Regions from separate parts of the Peribacillus sp. NPDC096379 genome, predicted to be linked through region 1. Evidence: riboswitches for the same ligand, from Rfam matches in the RefSeq annotation. Region 1 holds a riboswitch; each other region holds the start of a gene.
What was found. A riboswitch is a leader RNA that binds a small molecule or an ion and turns the genes downstream of it on or off. The one in region 1 is predicted to bind cyclic di-GMP.
Positions count from the first base shown of each region.

Region 2: it holds a riboswitch for cyclic di-GMP, as region 1 does, so the genes downstream of both, sinI (DNA-binding anti-repressor SinI) here and ACIQZI_RS03365 (type II secretion system protein) in region 1, are expected to answer to the same signal.
Region 3: it holds a riboswitch for cyclic di-GMP, as region 1 does, so the genes downstream of both, ACIQZI_RS20015 (aspartyl-phosphate phosphatase Spo0E family protein) here and ACIQZI_RS03365 (type II secretion system protein) in region 1, are expected to answer to the same signal.
Region 4: it holds a riboswitch for cyclic di-GMP, as region 1 does, so the genes downstream of both, ACIQZI_RS22810 (methyl-accepting chemotaxis protein) here and ACIQZI_RS03365 (type II secretion system protein) in region 1, are expected to answer to the same signal.

Region 1 is NZ_JBIWFD010000001.1:704,325-710,175, reverse strand. Features, by position in the region: gene pilM (type IV pilus biogenesis protein PilM) at 1-632, opposite strand, end outside; gene ACIQZI_RS03370 (prepilin peptidase) at 650-1,405, opposite strand; gene ACIQZI_RS03365 (type II secretion system protein) at 1,637-2,125, opposite strand; cyclic di-GMP riboswitch class II at 2,438-2,521, opposite strand; gene ACIQZI_RS03360 (type II secretion system F family protein) at 2,589-3,797, opposite strand; gene ACIQZI_RS03355 (type IV pilus twitching motility protein PilT) at 3,797-4,837, opposite strand; gene ACIQZI_RS03350 (GspE/PulE family protein) at 4,854-5,851, opposite strand, start outside.
Region 2 is NZ_JBIWFD010000004.1:243,311-249,161, reverse strand. Features, by position in the region: gene hpf (ribosome hibernation-promoting factor, HPF/YfiA family) at 314-868, shown strand; gene ACIQZI_RS18395 (chromate transporter) at 1,248-1,817, shown strand; gene ACIQZI_RS18390 (chromate transporter) at 1,814-2,344, shown strand; cyclic di-GMP riboswitch class I at 2,761-2,844, shown strand; gene sinI (DNA-binding anti-repressor SinI) at 2,873-3,019, shown strand; gene ACIQZI_RS18380 (helix-turn-helix domain-containing protein) at 3,112-3,435, opposite strand; gene secA (preprotein translocase subunit SecA) at 3,962-5,851, shown strand, end outside.
Region 3 is NZ_JBIWFD010000005.1:94,847-100,697, reverse strand. Features, by position in the region: gene ACIQZI_RS20025 (aldo/keto reductase) at 1-273, opposite strand, end outside; gene ACIQZI_RS20020 (MerR family transcriptional regulator) at 555-1,001, shown strand; gene ACIQZI_RS20015 (aspartyl-phosphate phosphatase Spo0E family protein) at 1,159-1,344, opposite strand; cyclic di-GMP riboswitch class I at 1,380-1,462, opposite strand; gene sinI (DNA-binding anti-repressor SinI) at 1,662-1,802, opposite strand; gene ACIQZI_RS20005 (hypothetical protein) at 2,050-2,283, opposite strand; gene ACIQZI_RS20000 (DUF6366 family protein) at 2,343-2,537, opposite strand; gene ACIQZI_RS19995 (helix-turn-helix domain-containing protein) at 2,810-3,325, shown strand; gene ACIQZI_RS19990 (hypothetical protein) at 3,364-3,864, opposite strand; gene ACIQZI_RS19985 (hypothetical protein) at 4,022-4,486, shown strand; gene ACIQZI_RS19980 (hypothetical protein) at 4,749-5,732, shown strand.
Region 4 is NZ_JBIWFD010000009.1:54,402-60,252, reverse strand. Features, by position in the region: gene ACIQZI_RS22820 (helix-turn-helix transcriptional regulator) at 1-19, opposite strand, end outside; gene ACIQZI_RS22815 (hypothetical protein) at 410-667, opposite strand; cyclic di-GMP riboswitch class I at 1,377-1,487, shown strand; gene ACIQZI_RS22810 (methyl-accepting chemotaxis protein) at 1,739-3,808, shown strand; gene ACIQZI_RS22805 (amidase family protein) at 3,975-5,851, shown strand, end outside.

The DNA of each region.
Region 1 (5,851 bases):
TCCAAAGGATAATGACGCGAAAAAACGGGTTTATGTTCGTTAAAAACAGATAAAACAAATGCATCTACCCCAATTTGCACCATTAATACATGCTCATCCTGCTTAGCAAGACCTAGATGATAATACATTCTATATAGCGATAGCACTGATAGATCTGCTATATCAGGTTTAAGAGATGCACCCTTTAATAATGCTGTAAATTCATGTAACACGGTTTCTCTTGAAGCAAATAACAACACGTCTCGGTTTTCAGCCGCTTTTTCTAAAGGCACAGCTTCGATTAAAGGGTCTGCAAAAGGCAGATGGATGCTCTGGCCCAATTCCATATATAAATAGCCATTCAGTTCATGATCTGGAATCTCATTCGAAACATGAATTTTCCTAACGATTACTGTTGAATCAGGTACACAGAATGAAACTTTTTTCCCTTTAAGCTTCCATTGATCGATCATTTCATCGACAATCAGTTCGAGCGTTTCACGATCTTTGATTTGCCCCTCAACGATCACACCATCTGGAAGGCTCTTTTGCCCATAGGCTAGCAGTTTTCGCTTTTTTCCAGATTCCACAAACCGAATATACCGATCTTTAATGGCTAGATGAACTCGATGTTGTCTATTAAATGCACTCACTCTCTTCATCACCCGCTTCAATAAAACATAGTAAAGTAATAGTTTAAGATTTCATTTCCATAAAAATAGGATAGCAACGCACCCATTGCAATAAATGGGCCAAATGGAATCGGCTGCCGTTTCTTATAATTTCCCCGTATCATGCCAGCCACTCCATACAATGCTCCAAAGAAGCTTGCCAAGGCAAACGTAAGGAGAGTCAGCTTGAGGCCGAGAACCAAGCCCAACACGAAAAACAGTTTAATGTCTCCCCCACCCATGCCACCTTTACTAATGACAGCAATGAAAAAAAGCAGACCAAAGCCAACGACCGCACCGACAAACATATCCCACCATGGATCTAATGGCACGACTAAACGGACAACTAAAACAAGAGGAACAAAAAACAACAGCACTTTATTAGGAATAATCATATAGACAATATCAGATACAAAAATAATGACTAACAACGAGATGAAGGTAAGTGCGATTACTAGTTCACCTGTCCATCCAAATTCATAGAATGCAAGCATAAACAATAAACCCGTTAAAAGCTCAACAAGTGGATAGAGCGGCGATATTTTCGAATGACAGTTCCGGCATTCTCCTCTTAAAAAGACATATGACAACACAGGTACCAAATCCGTAGCTGTCAACGTTCTTTTGCAAGTTGGACACTGTGACCGCGGCCGTACGATTGACTGTTTCTCCGGTACCCGCAAGCCAACGACATTGTAAAATGATCCGAGAACTAAGCCTAAAATACCTATGTAGCTGTAAATAAATAGTGTCATGGATTTCTCCCTTTTTATTGGAGTTTTGGTCTCCCCGTTTTCAATAAGCCTTCCTTCATACTGGATGTGGAGTTTTGACGTCATGTTGTTCCTTTTATTATACAGGAAGTTATATAGATTTAAATAAGATAATGCCGTGAAGGTTCAATTGATTGATAAAGCAGATTGATTATTATTAGATAAAAAAAATCACTCCTTGCGGAAAGGAGTGGGAGTATCATAATACATGTATCAATTCACATTAGATATAACTTTCGTTCGATCATCTAAAGCCGAAGATGGAACAGGAGACTCTTTAGCTCCAACAGACCGCTTACTTCCTACTAAATATACTTTATATGATTTTTTACCGGCTGTTTCCTCGACTATAACACCACCAACGGAGTATACTCCTCCATCTGGATCTTTAAGACCAGACACATCAGAGGCACTAGCACTAGGCTTAATGTCTGCATCAATATACCCACCATTAATAAGTTCCGCTAAAGTAATTTCCCCGTCTGCTCCAAATTTCTCATTGGCTGCATCGGACAATTTAGCTGCTGCAATCACTTGCTGTGCATTCGCAAGATGAGCATCCTTCTTACTATTATCAATAATCTTTCCAATACTCGGCACAGCAATCGCTGCGATGATTCCTAAAATCACAATGACAGCCAAAAGTTCAACTAGGGTTAACCCTTTTTGATCATGAATCAATGCTTTTACTCGTTTAATCATGTACGTTCACTCCTCAGTTCATTTTTTTATGTAGTATGACACGGTGTAATAAAACAGCTTGTAACTTCATACAAAACCTAAAAGGGCGTTAAAACGCCACCAGTTACTATGAAGGATCGGTCATGAAGCACGCTACACTCGCCTAATCACAATGGTGGCGGTGCGGAGCCGGATTTTCGGAAGCCTTCTCGAACAGATAAGTAAACCCGCTAAATAGATTAGCTAGATGAATAAGTTGCGAAGCCCCGTCCCCATGTCCTTCATACAAAAAAACCGCCATGTTTATATTTAAATTCCAAAATTTGGATTTAAACATAAATTGGCGGGGTGCACTACTCACTCCTGATCATTTAAGTGCCCAAATAAAAATGATCAATCACAGTTTCCAATCTATTTATATATTGCTAGTATATAAGACTCATTCACTAGTTGACAACTACTTTTTCTACTATATTGAACATTTTTATTGGATTTCGTTAAATATAGTGAACATCGGAACGGCAATGGCTGCTACAATGCCTCCAACAACTACAGCTAGAAAGATAATGAGAAAGGGTTCAATAAGAGATTTCATTTGATTTGTTGCATTGTCTACTTCCATTTCGTAAAAATCAGCGACGCGATCTAGCATGACATCCAAAGTACCAGATTTTTCACCGACGATGATCATTTGCGTGACCATCGGTGGAAATGCCCAGTGTCTTTCCATCGGAATGGCCATGGACTCGCCTTTTTCAATCGAAAGTCGCGATTGTTTCATCACCCTGGTTAACACTTCATTTCCTAAAATCTTTTCCACCATTGTTAAAGATTGCAAAATTGGCACAGAACTCTTGAAAAGCGAGCTTAATGTTCTCGTCATTCTTGCAATCTCCGCCTTTTGAATCAGTTGCCCGAAGATAGGCATTCTTAAAAGCCAATAATCAAGATAGTATTTCATCTCGCTATTGGATCGTATATAGCGAATGAAGATATATAATCCAACCGCTAATAAGAGAAATACCCACCAAAACCTTTCAAAAAATCCACCAAGATTGAGAATCAACTTCGTAAAGAAAGGAAGCTCACTACCAAATGAAGTAAACATATCGGCGAAAGTTGGTACGACTTTAGCTAACATAAAAATGATAATAATAATACTCAAGCAACCAACCGTTGCTGGGTACATCAACGCCGATTGTACTTTTTGCCTTGTCTGATACTGTTTCTCAAAATAAACTGCCATTCGTTCCAGAACCTCTTCTAGATTCCCGCCAGCTTCACCCGCTCGCATCATATTTATGAAGAGAGGCGGGAACACATTTCGTTGCTTTTCTGCTCCTTCAGAATAAGGGTTTCCATCTTCTAAACTTTGAACAATATGTTCTAATGTTTTTCGCAGCAGTTTACTTGATGTTTGTTCCGCCAAAATCTTTGTCGCTTCTACAACACTGATCCCTGCTTGAATTAATGTTGAAAACTGGCGCAGATATATAATAAAATCACGATTTTTTATGCTTTTTCTACCCAAGGAGATTTCTTTATATAAAATGCCCTTTAGTTCATCAATACTCGTCACAGCTATCCCTGTTTCTCTTAGCCTTGTGACCGCCTCTTTTCGTGTGTCCGCCGTCATTTTCCCTTGTTTTTTTCTTCCCATCCGATCTCTACCCTGATAGTGAAAAACTGGCATTAGATGATTCCTTCTTCTAAATAAGGGAGGGCAGAATAAGAATCAATCTTCCCTTCTTCCACTAATTGTTTAATCGACATTTCCATCGTTTGCATGCCAGCCGATTTACTCGTCTGCATCACACTTGCAATTTGATGGATTTTTTCATTACGAATTAAATTTTTGACAGCAGCATTATTCACCAGAATCTCGATCGCTGCCACCCTTCCTGCCCGGTCTTTTGACGGCAATAAACGCTGTGAGATAATCGCAGATAAGACGGAGGCAAGCTGAACACGGACTTGCGGTTGCTGATTGGGCGGGAACACATCAATGATCCGGTCAATTGTTGCCGGTGCATCTGTTGTATGCAAGGTGCCAAGTACTAAGTGACCCGTTTCCGCTGCGGTAATCGCTGTGGAAATCGTTTCTAAATCGCGCATTTCTCCGACTAAAATAATATCAGGATCTTGTCGTAAACAAGCGCGCAGGCCATTTGAGAAATTTTGTGTATCAAAACCAACTTCCCGTTGATCAATAATACTCAATTGATGTTTATGTAAATACTCGATTGGATCTTCAAGCGTAATAATATGTTTCTTCATATTTTTATTAATATAATCAATCATCGCTGCAAGCGTCGTTGATTTCCCGCTTCCAGTCGGTCCTGTCACCAAAACGAGCCCTTGCCTTTTTTCAGATATCGCTTGTAAAACAGATGGTAGCTTCAATTGTTCTAAAGTCGGAACTTCGGTTGGTACGACTCGAATCGCAAGGCTGATACAAGAACGCTGATGATAAGCATTGACCCGGAAGCGCGAAACGCCAGGGATTCCATATGACAGATCCAACTCTCCTTTGTCCTTAAACGCCTGCCACATCGATTCAGGAATCATTACTTTCGCCATTAATTCTGTGTCTGCTGGCGTAAGGTTTTCTTTTCCATACTGTTTCAAGTCACCGTGAAGTCTCATAATCGGCGGTACACCTACCGTTAAATGAATATCAGACGTCCCTAAATCAAAAGCAGCTTTTAAAATATAATCCAATTTCTCCTTCACACATCTAGCCCCCTAATCATGTCCCCGCTACCCGCAGTACTTCCTCTACCGTTGTCAATCCTTGTTTGGCTTTAAGCAAGCCATCGTCAATGAGGAAAATCATCCCATTGCGAACCGTATATTGCTGGATTTCACTAAGTGGCTTATTATTCATCATCATCGTTTGAATTGTATCATCGATATTCAATACTTCATGAATCGCAATCCTGCCATGATAGCCACTGTTTTGACAGCTTGGACATCCTTTGCCACGATATAAAGATTGCACAGGGATGCCACGTTTTTGAAACAAATTTCTTTCCATGGCAGATGGTGTGTATGCTAGTTTACAATCCGGACAGACTTTGCGAATCAGTCTCTGAGCGATGACGCCAGTTAAGGAGGAAACAACCAAATACGGTTCAACATCCATATCTAATAGTCTCGGAATCGTTGAAAGCGCACTATTGGTATGCAAAGTACTTAATACAAGATGCCCTGTCAAAGATGCCCGAACAGCTATTTCCGCTGTCTCGCGATCACGAATTTCACCAATCATGACAATGTTTGGATCTTGTCGTAAAATCGAGCGCAAGCCACTAGCAAACGTTAGACCTACGCTTGGATTGACCTGCACTTGATTGATGCCCTTCATTTGATATTCCACAGGATCTTCCACAGTAATAATATTAACCTGTTCAGTATTCAAATGATTCAATGCCGCATATAGAGTCGATGTTTTTCCAGAACCGGTTGGCCCCGTAATCAGAATCATCCCAGACGGCCGTTCAATCATCGCAACAAAGGCTTTGACATTCACTTGATTAAAACCAAGCTGTGAAAGATGAATCATCACATTGGATAAATCTAAAATACGAATGACGATTTTTTCACCAAATACGGTTGGCAATAATGAAATTCGTAAATCAATAGGCGTAGCATTCACATCCAATTTAATTCTGCCATCCTGTGGCAGTCTCGTTTCGGTAATGTTCAAATTAGCCAAAATTTTAATTCTAGCAATTAACAAACTAT
Region 2 (5,851 bases), on a different contig from region 1:
AGTAAAAATATGTAAATCTATTACAATATATACCTTTTCTAACAATAGTAGTTACTATATACCTTATTATCATTTATTTCAATAGTGGTATAAATATATAGAATTATCTAATTTTTTCGATACTCTTCAGTGTTAATTTAACGTAAAGATTGTTATAATAAAGATGGATACGAACCCCACTACTCATCCAATTTTCTGAAGTTTCTTCACGAACTTAGCAAAACGATTTGTTTGTGAAGGGAATGCATAGGGTATCGTAGAACTATATAGTGTAGAACTATATAGTATAGTTTTTAGAAGGAGGACTCACTTTATGGAATATAATATTCGTGGTGAAAACATTGAGGTAACTCCAGCAATACGGGAATATGTAGAGAAAAAGATTGGAAAATTGGAACGGTATTTTAGCCATGCACCAGATGCAACGGCAATGGTGAATTTACGAGTGAATCACAATACCTCTAAAGTGGAAGTAACGATCCCGATGACGAATTTAGTGCTTCGCGCAGAAGAGGATAATGCTGATATGTATGCAGCGATTGACCTGATTACTGACAAATTGGAGCGGCAAATCCGTAAACATAAAACAAAAGTAAACCGAAAATTCCGTGGTACAAGTACGAACGCAACCGATGTTTTTCCAGTATTTTTAGAAAGTGGCACAACACCGATTGAAGAAGACGAACTAGAGTTAGAGGTTGTCCGTAACAAGCGTTTTGACTTGAAACCAATGGATAGTGAAGAAGCAATCCTGCAAATGAATATGCTTGGTCATAGCTTTTTCGTTTATACGAATTCAGATACAAATTCGACAAATGTTGTGTACCGTCGTAAGGATGGACGCTATGGTTTGATTGAACCAAGCTAATAATAAATTATAAAAGACCTGATTCTTTCTTAAGAGAGAGTCAGGTCTTTTCGGTTCAAATGGTTAAATATGATTCTTTGCTTAAGGCATCAGCTGTTCGAGATCAGAAGTTGGTACTTTTTGTTTTTTAGGTAACTTCACAAACATAGAAAATGTTCTGTATAATATAAAAGGTAAATACGAGATGAGGGCCAATCGTGATAATGGATTTTTTTGCATCATCCATATGCTTCACAAGGGAGTACATTTATTGAAAAAATGGAATGGGTGCAGCATCTTAGCCTCTTACAGCAATGAGTGTTGTTTGGCCAACGTCAAATGAAATTGATGCGATGCCTTTGCGGCTTGGAAGATAGATTAGTAGAAATAGGTGAAGGTTATGAAGCAATTACATATTTTTATGGCTTTTTTTAGAGTAGGAATGCTTGGATTTGGCGGTGGTCCCGCAGCCATTCCGCTTGTGCAAAAAGAGGTAGTAGAGAAATATAAATGGATGAATAATGAAGACTTTGGTGATATCTTGGCACTCGGAAATGCACTTCCTGGTCCGATTGCGCCTAAGCTTGCAGGGTATATTGGTTACCGTGTTGGCGGCATTTGGGGCTTGTTGAACGGAATACTTGCATCGTGCGTTCCTACAATTCTCTTAATGATTTTGCTATTAACAAGTTTGAATGCTTATAAAGATCAAACATGGGTCACAGGGATGACAGCAGCGGTCGTTCCTGTTGTCGCTGTGATGCTGCTAACCATGACTGTAGAGTTTTTCAAAAAATCAGGCTCATCTAGTATGGGGTGGCTGTGGACTATTGTCTTCGTTTTGCTTGGATTTGTGTTCATGCAACTGCTGCATGTGCATCCTGCTATTATTATTATTTCTCTGATTATCGGGGCATTACTTAAGAAAGACCCTGCTTCTAGACCTGATAAGGAGGCAGAAAAGTCATGATTTATTTACAGATTTTCTGGGCGTTTTTCATTTCAGGCATCCTCGGATATGGTGGTGGTCCAGCATCAATTCCGTTAATTGAAAAGGAAGTCGTCGATCGATATGGTTGGTTTACGGTTCACGAATTCAGTGAAATGATTGCAATAGGGAATGCGCTACCTGGCCCGATTGCGACCAAGATGGCCGGTTATATTGGATTTGAGCAGGCAGGTATCCTCGGCGCCGTTGTCGGGGTATTCGCTGCAGTGGCCCCTTCACTCATCTTAATGCTTGGACTGCTCAGTATCTTGATGCGACACAAAGAATCCCCAAGGGTGAAAAGAGTGACGGTCGTCGTACGTCCTATCATCGCTGTGTTGCTAGGAATGATGGCGTATGACTTCTTTTTCACCGCATATGAAGGAATTGGTTGGATTCAGACACTAGTAATTGGTGCGATTAGTTATATGTTACTTGGTAAATTGAATGTGCATCCTGCCTATGTAATCGCTGGTGCTTTAGTATATGGTGCTATTTTTCTTGGATGAAAAAATCCCTTTGATGTTTAGTTCAAAGGGGTTTTTCGTTATCATCATATTAATAAATATATTGTGTATATACGTTTAAAAAAGAAAAAAACGTAACGCTAGAAAGAAGTGCTTCATTTAGTAGAGTGATAAAGGCCAACGGATTTGTCCCAGTCGCGGGTGAAATTGACGGTACAATGGCGAAATATCTAGACTATATGTCATGAGTATAAAAGGCCGAATTAGCTGACGATAAAAATACTTTAAATGATCTAGTTTCCAACTTATTTATATTTGGACTATGTAGAAGTTAGTCGATCTATGTTGTATATTGTCAAAAAATGAAAAAATATAAGGTAATATTTTTCAATTTAATTTCATAAAGTTACATCAAAAATACAAAAAATTCTGTATAATCAAGAAAAAGGAAGTGCTTACACAGAAAAAGGCAAACCTATTGAAAAGTAGGGACGCAAAGTCACGGGTCTAAGGTAGTGTGCTACGATGGCTGGACTGCCTGAAATACATAGTATTTTAGGAGGGATTGGGTTGGAGGACGTAACAGTTTATGAAGAATGGATCGAGCTAATGATACAAGCTAAGGAACTCGGACTGACGAAAGAGGAAGTCCTTCATTTCTTGGAGCAAAAAGCAAACGAAAATAAAAAAGATGAACCAACCTATCATATGATGTAAAATGTATAACCCCCTTAAACAAACTGGTTTTTTACGAAAGCCCAGTTCGTTTAAGGGGTTTATTTTTTTAGACCGGGCATGGAAACAGGGCTTCAATCTTCTTGCTTTAATTTCCACTTGTTGAATTCAATGAATTCACGGAATTGATCCTTGGATACACCAGATTTCATCGCTTCTTGAACAATGTTCATCCATTCCGCGTCAAGGCCATCTTTGGCTGGCTCATCATATATGAGCGAATCGACAGGAATTTGCAGCACTAAGGCGATTTTTTCAAGAAACTGGATGGATGGATTTGTTTGTAAATTTCTTTCAAGGGAGCTTAAATAGGACTTGGCAACTCCTGCTTTTTCCGCAAGTTCTGTCATGGATATTCTATTTTCTTGTCTCAGTTTTTTTACGCGATCACCGATCATATTATCACACTCCAAAAACTTTTCTGAAGATATTTTTAACTCTGAAGCTGTTAGTATCCATTCTAACAGTTTTCATAGTAGTTAATCTATAAGTTTTCATAATAACGTGAAGTTGTACCCACCCTTTATACATGGTAATATTAAGGGTGCACCTATTTACTATGACATATAATGGGTAAAATAAAGTGAAACTTCCATCAGTGTTTTTTTCCACTAATGGTTCGTTGAAACAATCGGGGATTTACTTCAAAAAGCGAGGCGACTGCCCAGACCCGACAAGCATAAGATGGAATACGGCGTGGCGTAGTTTGCCACAGAGTATTACAGCTTATGACCTCAAGGGACTAGGAGCCGCAGCTAGATTTGGCTGTTTATCCCCACCTTATTTTTTCTTGATTCTTTCACAAAATTTGTGTTGGGGTATTACAGTCTGTTAAACCGGGATATCCGTTAATTTAATCTTATGAATCCTAAGTTCTTTTTACTTTTTTGATAAAGACTTCTATATAAAGAGGAGCGTTTTTGAATGCTTAATATTTTAAATAAAGTGTTTGACCCGAATAAACGAGAAGTGAAGCGTCTTGAGAAGCTGGCCGATCAAATTGAGATGCTGGCGGATGAAACAGCTTCTTTATCAGATGATCAACTGCGTGGAAAAACAGAAGAATTCAAAGAGCGGTACCAAAAAGGAGAAACGGTCGATGATTTGCTTATCGAGGCATTCGCGACGATTCGTGAAGGGGCGAGACGAGCGTTAGGGATGTATCCATTCCGCGTCCAGCTAATGGGGGGGATTTCCCTTCATGACGGGAATATTTCCGAGATGAAAACCGGGGAAGGTAAAACGTTGACTTCCACTCTTCCTGTTTATCTGAACGCGATTACTGGGAAAGGTGTTCATGTCGTTACAGTCAATGAATACTTGGCAAGTCGTGATGCAGAAGAAATGGGTAAGCTCTATGAGTTCATGGGCTTGACGGTTGGTTTGAATATAAATGGTATGTCGAAAGAAGAAAAACAAGAAGCGTACAATGCAGATATTACGTATAGCACGAATAATGAGCTTGGCTTCGATTATTTACGTGATAATATGGTTCTTTATAAAGAGCAAATGGTGCAGCGTCCTTTGCATTTTTCTGTCATTGATGAAGTGGACTCGATCCTGATTGATGAAGCTCGTACACCATTAATTATTTCAGGTTCGGCACAAAAATCAGCTCAGTTATATATTCAAGCGAATGCATTCGTACGCACGCTAACTGTGGAAAAGGATTATACGTATGATGAAAAAACAAAAGGGGTCCAGTTGACAGAAGAGGGGATTAATCGCTCTGAGAAGGCTTTTAATATTGAAAATTTATTCGACATTAACCATGTTGTGTTGAACCATCATATTAATCAAGCTTTAAAAGCCCATGCTAGTATGCATCTTGATGTCGACTATGTCGTGCAAGAAGGCGAAATTGTCATCGTTGACCAATTCACTGGACGGTTGATGAAAGGACGCCGTTATAGTGATGGACTCCATCAGGCCATTGAAGCGAAAGAAGGTCTGGAGATTCAAAATGAAAGCATGACACTTGCGACGATTACGTTCCAAAACTATTTCCGGATGTATGAAAAGCTTTCCGGAATGACGGGTACAGCCAAAACGGAGGAAGAAGAATTCCGTAATATCTATAATATGAATGTAATCGTGATTCCAACGAATCGTGAAATTGTTCGGGATGACCGCGCTGATTTAATTTATGCATCTATGGACGGTAAATTCCGTGCCGTAGTTGAAGAGATTGCAAAGTGCCATACAGCGGGGCAACCTGTTCTAGTTGGTACAGTAGCGATTGAAACGTCTGAAATTATTTCAAAGTATTTATCAAGAAAAGGGATTCCGCATAATGTGTTGAATGCGAAAAACCATGGCCGAGAAGCGGAAATCATTGCCGGTGCTGGTGAACAAGGTGCCGTGACAATTGCAACGAATATGGCTGGTCGTGGTACGGATATCAAGCTTGGTGAAGGTGTGAAAGAACTGGGCGGTCTTGTGGTGCTCGGTACGGAGCGACACGAAAGTAGACGGATTGATAACCAGCTTCGCGGACGTTCTGGTCGTCAAGGGGATCCAGGTATGACGCAGTTCTATCTTTCTATGGAAGATGAATTGATGCGCCGCTTTGGGTCAGATAATATGAAAGCGATGATGGCACGACTTGGGATGGACGATACACAGCCCATCCAAAGTAAGATGGTATCCCGTGCTGTGGAATCCGCTCAGAAACGCGTTGAAGGGAATAACTTCGATGCACGTAAACAGCTTCTTCAATATGATGATGTGCTACGTCAACAACGTGAAATCATTTATAAGCAACGTTTTGATGTTTTGGATAGTGAGAATTTACGCGATATCGCTGAAAACATG
Region 3 (5,851 bases), on a different contig from region 1:
TTCGCCATCACCAATTCGAATACCACATTTCGTTGCAATTTTCACCTTATCTCTACGTCCTGATAATGCTTCTCCTACTAACTCCTCATTAGAATAGGGACCGTACACTTCAGCTGTATCAAATAGTGTCACGCCTTGATCTATCGCTAAGTGTACGAGAGAAATCATTTCATTTTTGTCTTTGGCTGGACCACGGTGGTAGTTTAAACCCATACATCCAAACCCAATTTCAGATACCTCTAACTTTTCTTTACCAAGCACTCTCTTTTTCATGCTACTCCTCCTTCATTTTCCAGAATAAATGTTGATGTTATGACTTGAGCCATCTTTGAAATATAGAGAGTGGAAAGGTTTCCAAACACGACTTAATCCATTTGATAATTCCTCGCTTTCCGATTTTTTTGTATTATAGGACATGCTTCTATCTGTTTCATCCAGTTCTTATTCCCCTCCTTTTTCTCATATTGACAAAATCAGCAAGGAATGATAGCTTCAGCCTACACCTTAGAGTTAACTGTAAGTCAATGGTTTTATAAAAAAATTATAGGAGGGGAATTATGCTCTATACGATTAGTGAAGCAGCTGTGAAAATGCAATTAACCCCGTATACTTTACGGTATTATGACAAAGAAGGGCTGATCCCCTTTGTGGAACGCAGCGCGGGTGGTATACGTCTGTTTAAGGAAAAGGATTTTGAGTGGATCAGGCTGATTGAATGTATGAAAACTGCCGGTATGCCGATCAAAGAAATCAAGACATTTATAGATTGGTATATGGAGGGAGACTCAACTCTCCAACTGCGCCGTAATATGTTCCATGAGAGAAAAAAGATTGTTGAGGAACATATTGAATTGCTGAATAAAACACTGGATACACTTAATTACAAATGTTGGTTTTATGATACCGCAGTTGCTGCAGGGACAACATCTGTGCCGAAAAACATGAAACAAGAAGATATGCCCAATGAAATACGCGAGCTGAAAGACAAAATTGATCTGTGAATCCCTGTAGAGATTATATTGGGTGTTTTTGCATATCTCCTAACCTATAAAAGATTCATTTCAGCATTATCCGCACTAAAAAAGGCTCTTCGGCTGGAAGATCCTTTTAAATGCTTGTTTAATTATAGAGCCCTATAATTGAAATGGGGATTTTATACTAATACGGGGATGCTATTAGTTTTATTTTGAGGTGTTTTTGGTAAACCATGATAAGCTGATCTAATTTTTGACTGCAATTAATGGTGCTGTGGCTATTTAAGCCTGTTTCCTTTGCAATCAGAATTAATTCCTTTTTCAATTCATTGATCCTATTTTCTAAATCGTCCATTTCTTCAAATTTCATCCAACAAGATAACCTCCTAAAATATGCGCATTATTTTAGGCAACTCAGCCATCATAGTTAAAACTTTAGATCTGTAGTTTTGCGTCCTTATTTTTCAATAAGTTTGCCTTTTCTCGTTATATATTACTGTAATTAGATTCTGAAATTTGTCGCATTTTGTTGTTGCTATCGGAATAATTGCCAAGAGGGGGGATTCATGGATCTTTAACAATATGGTCCTTTATTTGAACAAGAATCTAAAAGTAATTTATGCATACGTTATACAAATCCGGTTAACATAAAGTGAATTATAGGAAATTAAAGAGGTTGAGTGCCCTTTAGGTACTCAACCTCTTTTGATTTTCTTTTTCAAGTTTTTTAAATTCTATAAATGCTTTAAAATCTTCTTTAGATACTCCAGATTCTATTAACTCTTTGACTAATCGAAGCCATTTTTCATCTAATTGTTTATTTTCCATGATTAACCTCCTTGGAATTGGAAGTGTTTTACTTTACAATTCCATTTATATAAAAAGTAACAGTTATTTCTTATAATCCACAACGGAAATACTTGGGTTATAAGGTAAATCACTCCTAATAATTAAAATTGCATATCCTATTTATTTCTAGTTAACATAAAATTTCTTATCGGCAATAAAAAAAAGGATCTTCCAGTCGAAGATCCTTTTAGCTGCTTGTTGAACTAGAGCATATCCGTTAGTTCATTTAATTTTTTGAGGTTCTAAATTTCTTTTGAGAGAGAAAATAAGCTAATGTAGCAGTTAGCAAAACTACCAGTAACGGAATTGATGTCGTTCCAAACACTAATGTTTGACTTAAATTACCCTCTATTGAAGAATAATCAGGGGTATAAGAAGCAGTAAGAATCAAACCCGATGCTATTTGAAATACCGTATAAATTATTGCAAAACTAATTATAAACACAAGATACTTTTTCAAAATTGCCACCTCCTTACCTTAACTTACCATAATCCTTATTTTACTAAAGGAGAGTTAGTTTAATAAGAACATCGTGAAAGGATAAGTAATCCTCCAATAATTATAACTACGGTGATAATTTTGGTAAGACAACCTCCTTTTGTTAATGCTCCTAAATCACCAACCATTGAACGGTTAATAGAGTCTGAGAAATTGCCCATTGGATTTTTCTTATGTTCTTCTATTTGTTTTTTGTCTTGGTCATCTCGGTTCACAAAACCACCCCGTATTTTTTCCTTTAAGGGATTTTATTCCCCAACATTCATAACAATCCTGCTCTGTTAGTTAAAAATTTTTTTAAAGATCAAATGAATACATTATACAAATCCAGTTAACATAAGCGATGTTATAGGTTGTAATAAATAATTAAAAGTGAATATTGAATACTCAACTCTTCGTTGATACTAGAAGTTTACATATTTCAACTAAGGCTACAGTGTTTGTTTCTCTAACTTCGTTTATATTTTAGATAAAGGAGGAGATACAAATGGAATTAGGACATAAACTTAAAACCTTACGCAAAAAAATGGGCTACTCTCAACATCAGTTAGCTGAACAATTAAATGTTACTCCACAAGCTATTTCTAAATGGGAAAATGATAAATCTGTTCCTGATATTATGAATCTTGTTCAATTGAGTGAAGTATATGATGTAAGTTTAGACTATCTGATCAAGGCTGATAAAGATTTACAAAAGAAATTGTCTATTAATAAAACTCAACTAAACATATTCAAATACTTTATAATTTCCATCCTCTTAATATTATGCTTAGTTATATTACTCTTAACAAAAGCTCAATTCTTTATGTTCCAACATGGAATGGTAACCTATATATTTCTAGGATTCATTGTAATCTTTATTATTTCGATTTTGACTACTATATACATGTATGTCATTAAGAAAAATTATCTTGTATTCTTCTGGATAGCTTTTTTAGCGCTAAGTTTTATTGTTTTCTTAGGTTTTTTCTACAACTACATTATAGATCTATTATTCAGATAAAAAAGAGGTTGGGTATCTAAATGGTACCCAACCTCTTTTTATTCTAATAATCCTTTATCTTTGAATATTTTCCTTAATGATTCATTCACCAATTCAGATTTATAGTTTTTAGGAACACGATCAATGATGTTTAATATATCTTCATCAAAATAAAACCCTCTGTATACTCTTTTAGCGTGTGTTTTCTTACCTGCAAGTAACATATCGATTGAATCCATTTCATCATTGCTAGCACTAGCAGATTCAGCTTTGCCTTTGCTTTTTGTTTCGCTTGTACTAGTGCTAGCCATTTCACTTTTACTTTTATTGATTTCACCCATATAAGCGTTATTTTTTCCAAACAATGCACTAAAATCAACATCGGATGGCTCGGGCGATTCTCCTAAATAGTTATAAACACTTTTCTTGCTATCCCATTCATAACCTAACTTTTTAATCTTCAGTTGAATCGTTCGATCACTTACACCATACAATTCGGCTAGTTCTTTGATGGTCATTTCTTTCATCATAATTTTATGAATGATTTTACTTACTAGCATATGTAAAAGCCACCTACTTTCATTTTACTTTTACATACACATATTCATGCTAGCTTATTAAATGTCCTGCATGAAAGCCTTAATTGTTTACATAATCACCCTTATAGGAACCCATGTTATAATGGTATTTTTTACGATATCATAAAGGGGATAACACATGTACATCTGGAATCTAAAAGGTCTTGTTCAAGCTTTAAAAGAAGGAAGTCTATCCAATAAATCTAAAAGGCTCTATAAAGTAATTGGTATTTTTTTATTAGCTTTAGAATTATTAACATATCCGGTATTATTGGTGACTCAACCTTTCAATATCTTAGACATCATTGTTATGATCATTTATCTGGTTATCAATCTTGTGGGAATTTATATGGCATATACGATAAACCAACGAGGAGATGGGAAGGGGTTTTTGTTTCGCTACATAAGTTTATATGTCCCACTCACACTCCGTTTTTTTGTCTTTGTGCTGGTAGTATCGATAGTAGAATATACTATTATCCTCTTTATTGATCCTTCACTTTCTTTGGATGAGACCAATTGGTTCGATCTCATCATTTCTATAGGGACAGACATATATTTTAATATCTTAATGGTCAAATATATTAAAATCATAAATAGATAATTTGTATATCATATACAAACCTAGTTTACATAAAATTGCTTATAGGTACTGAAAAAGGATCTTCGGTTGGAAGATCCTTTTAGCTGCTTGTTCAATTAAAGCGCCCGATTCTGGAATAAGCTAATGAATATTTTGTTCGAACTGCGAAGTAATAAGTTCCGGTATAATTATCCCAGAACTTATAAAAATAGGAATTATTATGTATGATCTACATCTATTTTTCACTAATAAATACATAATGGATTTTGGAAGGAGGGAGAAGTTGATTAATAAAAAAGGAACAAAACTTATATTATTCTCAATCATTGGAATAGCAATTCTAGTATTAATTATAATTGTTCAAAAAGAGCAGAGTATAAACACCACAACTCCCGAAGTAAATGTTTCAAATGCATCACAAGAAGAAAATCAATTTGGTTTAGGCTATAGTATTGAAGTCAACAATAAAAATAGTAATATTTTAAATAAGGAAAACGCACGTTTATTAATGGATTCCCCTAATACTAAACTTGATGTTAGTTTTGATAATAGAGCAAAATCGGGAAATTTTATAATGAAGGTCTTCTACGATTATGAGGAAATCAATTTTAAAGTAGATCAAAGTAAATTTAATAACTCGTATACCTTTGAATTAGGTAAAGGAAAGAGAATTAATTTACCAATATATCTATCAGATAAAATAAAGGCTGACCACCATTCACATAAGCTAACGGTTTCTATCCTTGCTTCACCAGAAAAACATGCAAAAAATATTGAAGCTAAGACAAATTTTTTTGGAATTACTACAGATTATGAACTATTTTATAATGAAGCTGAGAGAGAGTTTGAAAATAATAAGACATATGAAAAACCTATTAAACTTTTAAACAATGCTTTTACTGGTTTAGTCATCAGTCAAGATTTCAATAATTTTAAGGAAGTTCCTCTACCACCGTATTCTACTAAGGTGAAAAAAGGAGAAAGGGTAAAATTTTCTTATAGGGCTGGAAACTATGAAAATGTCTCTGATTATTTAATCATGGTACTACTCGACTGGAATCAAGTTGAAATGGACAATGAAAAATATAAGCTTTTAAATATAGAAAATACAAAAGTGGGATATGGAACCTTTGAAATACTAGCACCTAAAGAGGCTGGTTTGTACGAGTTTACAGCTTACATTGTACCTGAACCGTTCGTAAATAGAACAATAGAAAATGATGACTTAATTGATCAAGCGTATAGATTTACATTAGAGGTTGAATAGTAAATATAATGTGACTGTTAACCTTCTTTTTTATAAAAATTAGAAAAGGTTTTCTGAATTTAACAGTATTCCTCAACAGCAGCTAAAAAGCAAATCCATCTCAGGTTTACAGTGGATTT
Region 4 (5,851 bases), on a different contig from region 1:
TTAGAAACTCTTTTTCCATACCGTAAAACCTCCTAATTTTGTTGTACTGTTCTCTGACATACTCATTATAAGAACGGTTTATTAATTCCTAACAAAAAAAGGGATAGAACAATGAAATAAAAGATAAAACGATAAATAACAATAAAAAGCCTTTGTTTCTGTGCGTACATGGGTAAAGTTTTATAGGCAAGTAGGGAGAACGAATGTATAGTAATCACCTGTAAAAATGGTGGTATCTGCCTTTATTGAGGTGGGATGTTTTAGGACATACGTTTTATAAAAGTTGTACGCCTTAATATTTTGAAAAATTTTTTATACGGAGCGGATGACCGATACATATAAATTAACTGCTAAAAGTCAATCATTCGGCACGGGGTGGGGTCTAATAAAACAAAAAAAGAGTAGTAAATTAACTACTCAACTCGTCTGCTATCATGGTTAACTCATATTTAATTCGCTTGTTTAATTCTCTTGGTATTCTAATCATCTTTTCCTTATCAATGGTAAAACTGAATGGCTCATTATCATGAATTAATCTAGCCAACGAAAGCATATTATCCGCTTTGTACGCTCCATATATTGCGTGACCATTTATTCCCCTTAGGATAAATCTATCACCGTCAAAATAGCCGTCTAGTACCTCTAATTCATCAATCACATTTGACATTTTTGTTTTGCCTCCACTTTGACTATAATTTAAGTAGATATAGTCGCATAGTGCATAATGTCTGTTAAAAGTACACAAGTCATGTAGAGTGTGTAAACAACTGGTCCAGAATATCTGCTTGAAAATGCTAACATTTTGCTAACGCAATCCCATAAAAAACGGTAAATCTCCGTTAAAGATGTTACAGCCAACAATATCTAAAACGCTGATTTACCGCGCTTTTTGCACCTCTCTTTAACGATATTACACACTCTCATCTCACGGGCGGCATGATGTAATAAACATCATGAGCCTAGTATAAGAGGTTTATTAAATTAAAAAAGCTTTTCATCAGTTACTTGAACTGGTGGAAAGCTTTTTTGTATGGGGACATGGGGCGGGTCTTCGCAATCTCATAAAATAGCCAATCTTCTTATCAAGTATACCTATATTATTGAGAAATAGTTCGAATTCTGACTTCGCACCGCCACCACTGTGATTAGGTGAGTGTAGCGTTGTACACGATTTAGCTTACATAGTAAATGGTGGCGTTAGAGCGTCATATGCGTTTTGTATGTTTGCAGTAACCTGAATAAAATTTAAAGCAATCTTAGTTTCTTCAAAGAACAATACTCGTTAATAAAAAGTATTGGTTTATTTTGCAAAAATTGTTGAAGTTTGTAGAATTATGTGAGAATATAATATAATGTGATTTTAGATTGGTTTTTATGGAATATAAAGGCAAACTATTTCGAAAGAATAGGACGCAAAGCCTAGGGTCTAAGGTTTAGGGAGTGGTCAAAAGTCCCGTAATCTAAACTATGATCGCCTGGTTACCAAATTTGTGGATTAATGTTTATTAATATCCTTTGGCTATTCTATGGTACATAGAGTAGTCTTTTTTTTTGCAATACTAGTTTCCAGAAGCGAGAATTTGTGAATCATCAACAAACCTGGATTATTTTTTAGTGAATTGTGAATGGAGGATAATAACTTTGCTAAAAAAATATTTAATAAGGGATGAGAGATTATTGAAGTTAACGATTTAATAGCTAGGTAACAGTAAGCATCTTATGCTTGCTTAGAACAAAAATGGAAAGGTTTGGTAAAATGGGAAATAAAAGATTTTCATTTCAGGCAAAGTTTTTAATTAATTCTTTATTACTATCATTAGTACCAATCATCTTTATTGGCTTTTTAGTTAATAAAACAGTTAGTGAAAAAACCGAGAAGGATTATATCAATTCTAGTGAAAGAGAAATTAAACAGGTAGACAATGGAATTTCCTTGTACTTTGAATCTATTAGGGAAAATGTCAATTTATTAGCTACCAACCCTGCCGTTTTAAATGCTGATTCAAGCATTACCTCCTATAAAGATATAACAGGAGAAGGGTCAATTGATATGACCCCTTCAGCAAATGGGGAGAAAGAAAAAGCAATATTTGATATGCTTTCTCAATTTGGTAAGAGCCATCCTAATGCAGCTTATGCTTATATGGGGACATCGGATGGAGGGTATGTTCAATATCCTGAGGGTCCTGTGCCAGCTGGTTTCGATCCCAGAGAACGTCCTTGGTATACTACGGGTATAGAAGAACCAGGGAAAGTACAATTAACAGGTGCCTATGCCGCTACTGGGATAGAAGGAATTATTGTAAGTAATGTAGTTGCGATTGAAAAAGGCGGAAAACAAGTCGGTGTGTTAGGTCTAGATGTTAGTTTAGAAGGTTTAACGAGTATTATTAAGGAAATCAGTATAGGGGAAAATGGCTATGTAATTCTAGCGCAAGGAGATGGAACAATCCTTGCACATCCAAAGAATGCTGATTTGAACTTTCAGCAAATTTCTAAGCTAAATGTTCCCGAATTAAAGGATTTAAGTAAAGATGGCTCGTTTGAAACAAAAATTGACGGAAAAGATTATGTATTAAACACAATCTCTTCAAAAAATGAAGGCTGGAAGTATATCGCTGTTATTGAGAAGAGCGAACTTTTAACTACTGCAGATTCTATACGCTCGGCGATTTTCATTATAGGCGGGATTTTCGCTGTTGTATCTTTATTAGTTTCCATTTTTGTTAGTTTGAGGATAACACGAAGTATCAAAAGTATTAGTGATTTATCCCTAGCTATGTCTAAAGGTGATTTGACTCAATTAGTCACGATTAAGTCAAATGATGAAATTGGAGATATGGGGAAGAATTACAATATTATGTCTAGTAGTTTAAAAGAAACAATTAAAAAGATTTGGTTTGAATCTCAAGCATTATCAGCTACATCTGAGGAACTAGCTGCTTCTTCCGTTGAGAATCAAAAAGCCTCCAATCAAATAACTGAGTCAATTCAAAGTGTTGCCACCGGAACAGATGAACAGAACGCTGCAATGAAGAATGCAGTAGGTATTATCAATGAAGTATTCAAGCACGTTGATGATGTTACAGTGAGTATGAAAAATGTTAGCAATTCCATCCATTATTCAGCTGAATCCGCTAAACAAGGTAGTGATGTTGTTAACCATACCGTAAAGCAAATGGGTGAAATAGATAAAAATGTAACCTCTTCTGCTGAAAAAATTAGTGTATTAAATGAGAAATCGAACGAAATTGGCCAGATAAGTTTGATCATACAGTCCATTTCAGAGCAAACGAACTTATTAGCTTTGAATGCGGCAATTGAAGCTGCAAGAGCTGGTGAACATGGGAAGGGATTTGCGGTAGTGGCAGATGAAGTAAGGAAACTTGCTGAGCAATCCAGCCATTCAGCATTGCAGATTAATGAAATTATTAATGATATTAAAGATGGCATTGAGGATTCAATGAGTTTCGTAAATCAGGGGGCAACCTCTGCTAAAGAAGGAATGAAACTTGTTAATGAAAGTGGAAAAGCCTTTGGAGAAATTAAGGATTCAGTTCTAGCTGCTACAACAAAAATATCTGAGGTTAGCCTAGCGATGGATAACATGAAAAAACATATAGCAGAAGTTGTAACCCATATAGAGGAAGTTTCAAAAACGAGTTTAGAGGTAAACGAACATTCACAAAATGTTGCTGCATCCTCAGAACAGATGAGTGCCTCAATGGAAGAGGTTTCATTAGCATCTCAAGAGTTAGCAAGAATGTCATTAGAATTAGAGGAAGTTATTCAGCAATTTAAACTGTAATATTATGATTTCTATCAGCAAAATGGCTGAAAAGATTGTTAGATTATCTAATATAATCTTTGACCAAATTTATATCGTGTTTTTAGTCTATTTAAAATGTCTTAAAAAAATAGAGAGATAGAAGAGTTTAATCATTAATTAGGAATTATATTAGGGGGGAAACACCATGTTTAAGACGATATACAAGTTTAGAACTTTGATAGCTTTTATTTTAGTAATAACCATGCTTCCTTTGGTAAGTGTTTCTGCAGAAGAAACCAAATTTGACCCATTCGAAAAGAGTATTGGTGAAATTTCTGAAGCATTAAATAACAATCAGATTACCTCTGAGCAATTGGTTAAATATTATCTAGAGCGTATAGAAAAATATGACAAGCAAGGTCCAACGATTAATTCAATCATTACCATTAATGATCAAGCTTTAGAGATTGCAAAGCAATTGGATGCAGAAAGACAAAGTGAAGGCTCAAGAAGTATTCTTCATGGTATCCCAATCGTTGTTAAAGATAATTTTGATGTCATAGGAATGCCTACGACAGCAGGCTCAGTAGCATTAAAGGATGCTTATCCTACAGAAGACGCTTTTACGATTCAAAAACTTAAGGATGCAGGGGCAATTATCATTGCAAAAACAAATTTATCAGAGTTCGCAGCATCATATGGCAGGTTAGGATACAGCTCATTAGGCGGCTTAACTCTAAATCCGTATAATCTAAACCGAGATGCTTCTGGATCAAGCAGCGGATCTGCAGCGGCAGTTGCAGCCAATTTTGCTGTATTTGGACTAGGGACAGATACATCTGGATCAGTCAGAGGACCAGCTAATGTTACAGGACTAGTTGGTATTAGACCGACACTTGGTTTAACAAGTCGTAGCGGGGTAGTTCCATCCTCGTTAAATTTTGATACTACTGGACCATTAGCGAAGTCTGTGGAAGATGCAGCCATTGCATTAAGTTTTATGGCTGGTGTTGATGAGAAAGATGACAAAACTTTGCTTGCAAAGGATCACATTGTAAAAGACTATAGTAAATTATTAGATAGCAAGGCTTTAAAAAATGCTCGAATCGGAGTAGCTAGTGACTTTTTTGGAGATAACACAGAGGTAGACTCTATTACCAAAAAGGCACTAGAAAAGATGGAGAAAATAGGTACAGAGCTTATTCCAGTTTCTTTCTCAGAAAAGACGAAATATCTTTGGACACCTATTATTGGCCCTGTTAATGACGCGGATTTTAAAGTTCAATTAGAAGAATATCTAAGTCAACTTCCAGAGGGTCAGCCGAGAACTCTAGAAGAAATTATTAAAATCAGTGAATCTCCAGAGGTCTTGAATTCATCGACTCCAGTAAATCCAGCGCGTCTGGAAGGTCTAAAAAACTCTATGGTACAAGCAGAGTTTAAGGACACACCAGAATACAACAATATCGTAACGAAAGAAATGTCTGAAGTACGTCATGAAATCGAAACAATGATGAAAGAAAATGATTTGGATGCCATTGTTTTTCCAACGTTGTCATGTCCAGCTTCACCGAGATTTGATAAGGAAGATCCTACATATGTATGTGAAGCATATGACACGTATGCTGCGGGTTATGTAGCAACGGCCACAGGATTCCCTGAAATTACCGTGCCTGCTGGAGCTACGAAAGAAGAGTTACCTGTTGGGGTTTCTTTCTTAGGTTTGGCATATAGTGAACAATCACTACTCGATTTAGCCTATTCTTTTGAACAGGCAACCGATGCTAGAACTATACCAAAAACAACACCTAATTTCCAAGTTGATTTCGATGGTAAAACTACATTTAAAGATGTAACTTCCTTTGTAGATGAGATTGAGTATTTGACTGATAAAGGAATTATTAAAGGATACAAAGATGGAACATTTAAACCAAATGAACCAATTACTCGTTTGCAAGCTATAGAGATCATTTTAAGAGAAAAAGGAATTACGGATTATTCTAGTGTTCTTAATCCGGGATTTATTGATGTGAAGCCTGATGATTATGGATATGAAGAGATTGCGAAGGCTGTTGAATTAGG